One region of the Viridibacillus sp. FSL E2-0187 genome, then DNA from elsewhere that is predicted to be linked to it. Evidence: riboswitches for the same ligand, from Rfam matches in the RefSeq annotation. Region 1 holds a riboswitch; each other region holds the start of a gene.
The links. Region 1 has a riboswitch for S-adenosylmethionine ahead of metK (methionine adenosyltransferase). Riboswitches for the same ligand answer to the same signal wherever they lie in the genome.

Region 1 (2,278 bases):
TGGTTGTGCAACACCAATTGCATAAGCCAGTTGTACTTCACAACGCTCAGCAAGTTCAGCTGCTACGATATTTTTTGCAACATAACGCGCTGCATAAGCTGCAGAACGGTCAACCTTAGTCGCATCCTTACCAGAGAAAGCACCGCCACCATGACGAGCATATCCACCATAAGTATCTACGATAATTTTGCGTCCCGTTAAGCCTGCATCACCTTTTGGTCCACCAATTACAAAACGACCAGTTGGGTTGATGAAGTATTTTGTTTTTTCGTCTAGTAATTCAGTAGGTACAACTGGAGCAATTACACGTGCTTGTAAATCCTCTTTAATCTGCTCTAATGTTACCTCTGGATCATGTTGAGTTGAAATAACAATTGTATCCACACGAACTGGACGATTATTTTCATCATATTCGATTGTTACTTGTGTTTTACCATCTGGACGTAAATAATCTAACTCTTTTGTTTTACGAACTTCAGTTAAACGTCGTGCTAATTTATGTGCCAAGCTAATAGGTAGAGGCATTAACTCAGGTGTCTCGTTACATGCGTATCCGAACATTAAACCTTGGTCACCTGCACCAATTGCTTCTATATCTTCATCTGACATTGAGCCTTCGCGTGCTTCAAGTGCTTGGTCAACGCCCAATGCGATATCAGCTGATTGCTCACCAATTGCCGTTAAAACAGCTACGTTTTCGCCATCAAAGCCATATTTACCACGTGTATAGCCGATTTCCATTACCGTTTCACGAACGATTTTAGGAATATCAACATAAGTTGATGTTGTAATTTCTCCTGCTACTAATACAAGACCCGTTGTTACTGTAGTTTCACACGCTACACGTGCATTCGGGTCTTTTGAAACGATTTCATCTAAAATGGCATCCGAAATTTGATCACAAATTTTATCTGGATGTCCTTCTGTTACACTCTCTGATGTAAACAGTCGACGGTTTGTCATTTGGTTTCCTCCTATTATCTGCGAGATTGCCTCGGAAATGATACGGTACTCATTACCCATGTTAGTTCTTTCCAGTAGGATTGAACGCCAAGCCGTTGCTGCCTTTAACACGAGGATTCTAGAAAGTGCCACTATATATAAATAGAACCGCATAAATTACAATTACTTATTAAAAATTTAGGAATTGGTCTATTTTAAATAAAAAAACCCTTCCCCCCATTATTACTAATGAGTGGAAGGGAATAATTCATAAGCACCTTTCACTCTTATCGTTCAAGGATTAAATCCTTGCATCAGATTGAGCACCAGCGCATCACATAAAATCACAATGCAGGTTGCCGGGTTTCATAGGGCCTGACCCTCCACCAGCTCGGGATAAGAGTATCCGTTCAATTTCTCATATTAGAACATTATAGCTTAGTTGTCAACTTCTTTTTTATTTCTAAAAAAAAGTACAACTTTCATAGAAATTATATGGTAATTAGTATAGATTATTTAGCTAAATGTGTTATACTAATTTCCGAAATGAATTATAAATCCCCTCTAATAAGAGGAATAATATAAAAAGGATGGTACGTAAAACGATGAATTCAGTAGAAATTACGAATGAACTGAAGGAATTATTGAAAGGTGAAAATATTCTTGAACAACTTTCAGTACCACAATTAACAGAAAAAGCTACTTCACGCGGTGAGGCAATCCTAACTGTTGATGGTGCAGTCAGAGCAGTCACAGGAAAATATACAGGTCGTTCTCCTAAAGATAAATATATGGTTGAAGAAGATAGTTCGAAAGACAAAATTGATTGGGGTAAAGTAAACAGACCAATTTCGTCGGATATCTTCGACTCATTATACACTAAAGTAATAAACTACTTAAAAGAAAAAGAAGAATTATTTGTATTTAAAGGTTTTGCAGGTGCAGACCCAGCATCTCGATTAGCTATTCGTGTAGTGAATGAATACGCTTGGCATAACCTATTTGCACATCAATTATTCATTCGTCCTACTGAAGAGGAATTAGAAACTCATGAAGCTGACTTCACAATCGTTTCTGCTCCAACTTTCAAAGCGGACCCAGCAGTAGACGGTACTGATTCAGAAACTTTCATTATCGTTTCCCTTGAAAAACGTATCATCCTTATTGGCGGTACTGAATACGCTGGAGAAATGAAAAAATCGATTTTCAGTATTATGAATTACTTATTACCACAACAAGGTATTCTTTCAATGCACTGTTCAGCAAACGTTGGTGAAGCAGGCGATGTAGCATTATTCTTCGGTTTATCTGGAACTGGTAAAACAACTTTATCAGC
Region 2 (2,278 bases), 1.6 Mb from region 1:
TCAGCTACTAATCCAGGTAAATCTTGCTCATTACTCCCCATCCCATGTAATAAGAAAATAGCAGGGTATTTTTTAGCTGGATCCATATTTTTTGGTTCTGTATGAATAAATGTAAAAGGTGAGTTCATTGATTGTCTTCCCTTCGAGATAAACTACATTTATCATAGCATAAAGTATGCTTCGAAGGTGCTTACCTTTTGATTTTAATAGAAAATGTTCTTTACTTATAAGAAGTATCTACACTCAACAGAAAAAGCTCTATTCCATTTAACTAATAGAATAGATTATTTCTTTATATCATTCCCACTCAAATGGTGTTTCTTGGTATACATAGTAGTTCAACCAGTTGGAGAACAATAAATGGGTATGTGAACGCCAAGTATTATATGGTTGCTTTGATGGATCATCATTTGGAAAATAATTATGTGGAACTTCTATATTCAACCCTTTAGCAACGTCACGAGAATATTCATCTGCCAAAGTATGTGCATCGTATTCTAAATGCCCGGTAATCATAATGTGCTTTTCATCTTCTGACATGACAATAAATACTCCAGCATCATTAGAGGCTGACAATAGTTTAAGCTTTGGATGAGCTTCAACTTCTTCTATAGATACTGATGTATTCCGTGAATGAGGAGCAGTAAATATATCATTAAAACCGCGAACAAGCTTCACAGTTGGATCTGTGATTGTATGATCATAAATTCCTGAGCATTTCTTCGCCAGTGGGAATTTCCCAATACCATAATGATGATAAAGTGCTGCTTGTGCACCCCAACAGATATGTAAAACAGATGTGACATTTGTTTTGGTCCAATCCATAATACTAACAATTTCTTCCCAGAAATCAACATCTTCAAACTCCATTAATTCAATCGGTGCACCAGTTATAATCATACCGTCAAATCGACGGTGTTTAACATGTTCAAACGTCGTATAAAACGATTCTAAATGTGTTTTACTAACATTTTTAGAAACATATGTCGCAGTATTTAAAAACGTTACGTTCACTTGTAGAGGTGTATTACCAAGGAGACGCAATAATTGAAGCTCGGTTTTCTCCTTTTCTGGCATCAAATTTAAAATCAGTATATTTAAAGGTCGAATATTTTGGCTTTTTGAACGGTCCTCTTCCATTACGAAGATTTTTTCCTCTTTTAGTAATTCCGTTGCCGGAAGGTTTTTTGGAATATTAATTGGCATTGCTATTTCTCTCCTTTTTTCTTTTTTTATTATGTACACGCATATAAAAAGCCCTCATTCTCTAGATAAGAATGAGGGCTAACTTAACACGCTCGTTTCTTATCTTCCAAGACTTTTGTCTTGTAGGACTTAGCACCTTTCTGATTGAATCAGAGGTTGCTGAAGCTTCACAGGGCCTTATCCCTCAGCTTCTCTTGATAAGAATATTTAATTGATTTAATCCTATCATTAAATTGTCAGATAAGCAAACATTTCTGTCAATTTAACCATAGGAAATAAGCCCTCTTAGTTTTCCTACAGGGCTTCAGAAAAGTATTTTAAATCATAGTAATTAAGTATGTTTAATATAGTATAAAACATATTCCAGTTTTATGCAACAATTACAAATCAGTTATATATAACAACTGATTTTCTTCTAAATTCCTTACTTTATAACCATTTGGATTATTCCTTTGCCATCTCCAAGCATCTCTACACATATCTTCTAGTGTTTTTTCTGCCACCCAATCGAGTTGTAGCTTTGCTTTTGTAGCATCTGCATAGCTAATGGCAACATCACCTTCACGACGATCGCTAATATGGTATTTAATGGGGATACCTGATACATATTCGAATGTTTTTACAACTTGTAAGACGCTATATCCTTCACCTGTACCTAGATTAAATACTTTCCATCCATTCTTTCTTTTTAAACTTTCTAACGCTTTGACATGACCTTTTGCTAAATCAACTACATGAATATAATCACGAATACCGGTCCCATCAAGCGTTGGATAATCATTTCCGTATATATTTAAATAAGGTAATTTACCCGTTGCCACTTGTGTTATATAAGGCATCAAATTATTCGGTATAGAAAAAGGATCTTCCCCTATCATTCCACTAACATGTGCTCCAATTGGATTAAAATATCGTAATGAAATTATTGAAAAAGAAGGATTTGATTGAGCAAATTCATATAAGAACTTTTCAACAGCAAGTTTTGTTGTACCATAAGGATTCGTTGTATTTAAGGATGCAGTTTCAGGGATAGGACATTGTTCTGGAGTACCATAGACAGTTGCTGATGAAC
Region 3 (2,278 bases), 3.2 Mb from region 1:
CTTGTAGCTCCATTAGGAAAATACCAAGCGGTTTTTCTTGAATATATTCAATTGTGCCGTGCAAGAAATTACCACGTACTTCAAAGTTTTGAATCATATCTGAAATGACGCCCTCACCAGCTACATCTCCTTTGAATAGTACTTTCACAATTTCCCCTGTCACACCTTTAAGAATAGTTGGCGGTAATTCAAATGATACAACGCTACTAATAAATTCTTGTGTTAATGGCTCAACCGGATTTGCAAAAACATCGTAAACTTCTCCTTCTTCAATGACTCTTCCATCTTGCATAATAACCATACGATCACAAATTTCTTTCACAACATCCATTTCATGTGTGATAAGGATAATTGTAATATTCAACTCACGATTGATCTTTTTTAGTAAGCGTAAAATGGAAACCGTTGTTTTTGGGTCAAGTGCTGATGTTGCTTCATCACAAAGTAGTACGGATGGATTGTTTGCAAGTGCACGAGCAATACCGACACGTTGCTTTTGACCACCACTTAACTGCGCTGGGTAAACGTCGATTTTCTCCGATAAACCGACCATTTCAAGCAATTCTTTTACACGGGCCTTAATTTGCTTCGGTGGTGTAGCCGCTGCTTTTAAAGCAAATTCGATATTTTCGCCAACCGTTTTTTGACTGATTAAGTAAAAGTGCTGGAAGATCATACCGATTTTCAAACGCGCTTTACGCAGTTGTTCACCTTTTAACTTCGTTAAATCTTGGCCATTTACGATGATACTCCCACTCGTTGGTCGCTCTAGTAAATTGATACAACGTAGCAGTGAACTTTTCCCTGCGCCAGAGTAACCAACAATACCGAAGACTTCACCTTTATCGATTGTCAACGATACGTTGTCTACGCCCGTTACCGTACCCTTTTTTGTTTTATATACTTTTGTAAGATTCTGAATCTCGAGCATATTGTATCCCCTCAAATCTGTTTAAATTATGTAACTTCTATAGAATTACTTGGAATTTACTGTATTAAAAAATGCTTCTTTCGGTTTTCTGAAAGAAGCATCGTAAATGTAAATTGGCGATTTATCTTCCAGAATGTACTCATTCTGTAGGAATTGGCACCTTCCCTTTTCAGGGGGTTGCCGGACGTCATAGGGCCTATCCCTCGGTCTCTCTAGATAAAGTTCAATATTCGTTTGTAAGTTATGAACTAAATATTACTGTGAAATAATGTAGATGTCAAACACTTTTTTGAAACTTTGTATTATTTCAAAATATCTTTATATAATTCAGGGCGACGATCATCATATACCGGGATTCGTTGTCGAATTTCATCCACTATAGAGAAATCGACATCGATAATCGCCATTTCTTCATCTTCTCCACCAGTCCATAACACTTCACCCCAAGGTTCAATAACCATCGATTGACCGTTGAAATTTTGTTTTTTATGGCTAATTCTATTTACCGCAATAACAAAACACTGGCTTTCAATTGCACGTGCTTGTAATAACGTTTTCCAATGATCAATACGTGGTGTTGGCCATTGTGCAGAAACGAAAATTACTTTCGCTCCGTTCAAGGCATGAAGACGTAACCACTCTGGAAAACGAATATCGTAGCAGATAACACCAGCTGCTGGAATATCACCCAGTTCAAAGTTATTTTGCTTATCGCCAGCTGATAAATACAAATGCTCGTCCATTAGACGGAAAAGATGCGCTTTATCATATTCGCTGACAAGCTCCCCTTTATTGTTATATACGTACATCGTATTGTAGAATTCCCCATCTTTTTTTGTTGATACCGAGCCACCAACAATATGAATTTGTAATTCTTCTGAAAGATTTTGTAGAAAATTCTTTGTGCGCTCCCCGTTCGGATCTGCAAGGTCTTCTAATTTCTCTAAAGCATAGCTAGAATTCCACATTTCAGGAAGAATTGCGAGTTCCGCTCCCTTATCAGCGGCCTCCCTGATAAACTTTTCGACGTTTGTAAAATTTTTTTCGATGTCCCCGAAGGCAACATTTAACTGTATACATGCAATTTTCATAACTCCACCACCTGTAGACATTTTCTTAAAAAGGTTATAATATTTCTCTTATTATTGCGACTATTTTATACACACGTCTATTTTATCCACAAAGTAGTTGTTGTGTATAGAGTATTTAGAAGAAAGATTTTGTGGATAACAAGTTATTAAAGAAAAAAATTCAAGGGGGTTTGTTCGAAGATGGAATTTTCAACGAGATTACAACAGTTGCCGAAGCAGTTTTTCGCGACTTTAGTACAAAAAGTAGGTGCCGCAG

Region 2: another riboswitch for S-adenosylmethionine. It lies ahead of metA (homoserine O-acetyltransferase MetA); the one in region 1 lies ahead of metK (methionine adenosyltransferase).
Region 3: another riboswitch for S-adenosylmethionine. It lies ahead of MHH85_RS17635 (methionine ABC transporter ATP-binding protein); the one in region 1 lies ahead of metK (methionine adenosyltransferase).

What each region holds. Positions count from the first base shown of each region.
Region 1 is NZ_JBBOVG010000001.1:471,188-473,465, reverse strand. It holds gene metK (methionine adenosyltransferase) at 1-963, opposite strand, end outside; SAM riboswitch class I at 1,227-1,345, opposite strand; gene pckA (phosphoenolpyruvate carboxykinase (ATP)) at 1,548-2,278, shown strand, end outside.
Region 2 is NZ_JBBOVG010000001.1:2,051,755-2,054,032, forward strand. It holds gene MHH85_RS09935 (alpha/beta hydrolase) at 1-128, opposite strand, end outside; gene metA (homoserine O-acetyltransferase MetA) at 298-1,206, opposite strand; SAM riboswitch class I at 1,303-1,410, opposite strand; gene galE (UDP-glucose 4-epimerase GalE) at 1,587-2,278, opposite strand, start outside.
Region 3 is NZ_JBBOVG010000001.1:3,631,509-3,633,786, forward strand. It holds gene MHH85_RS17635 (methionine ABC transporter ATP-binding protein) at 1-931, opposite strand, end outside; SAM riboswitch class I at 1,050-1,154, opposite strand; gene MHH85_RS17640 (carbon-nitrogen family hydrolase) at 1,234-2,022, opposite strand; gene MHH85_RS17645 (pyridoxal phosphate-dependent aminotransferase) at 2,203-2,278, shown strand, end outside.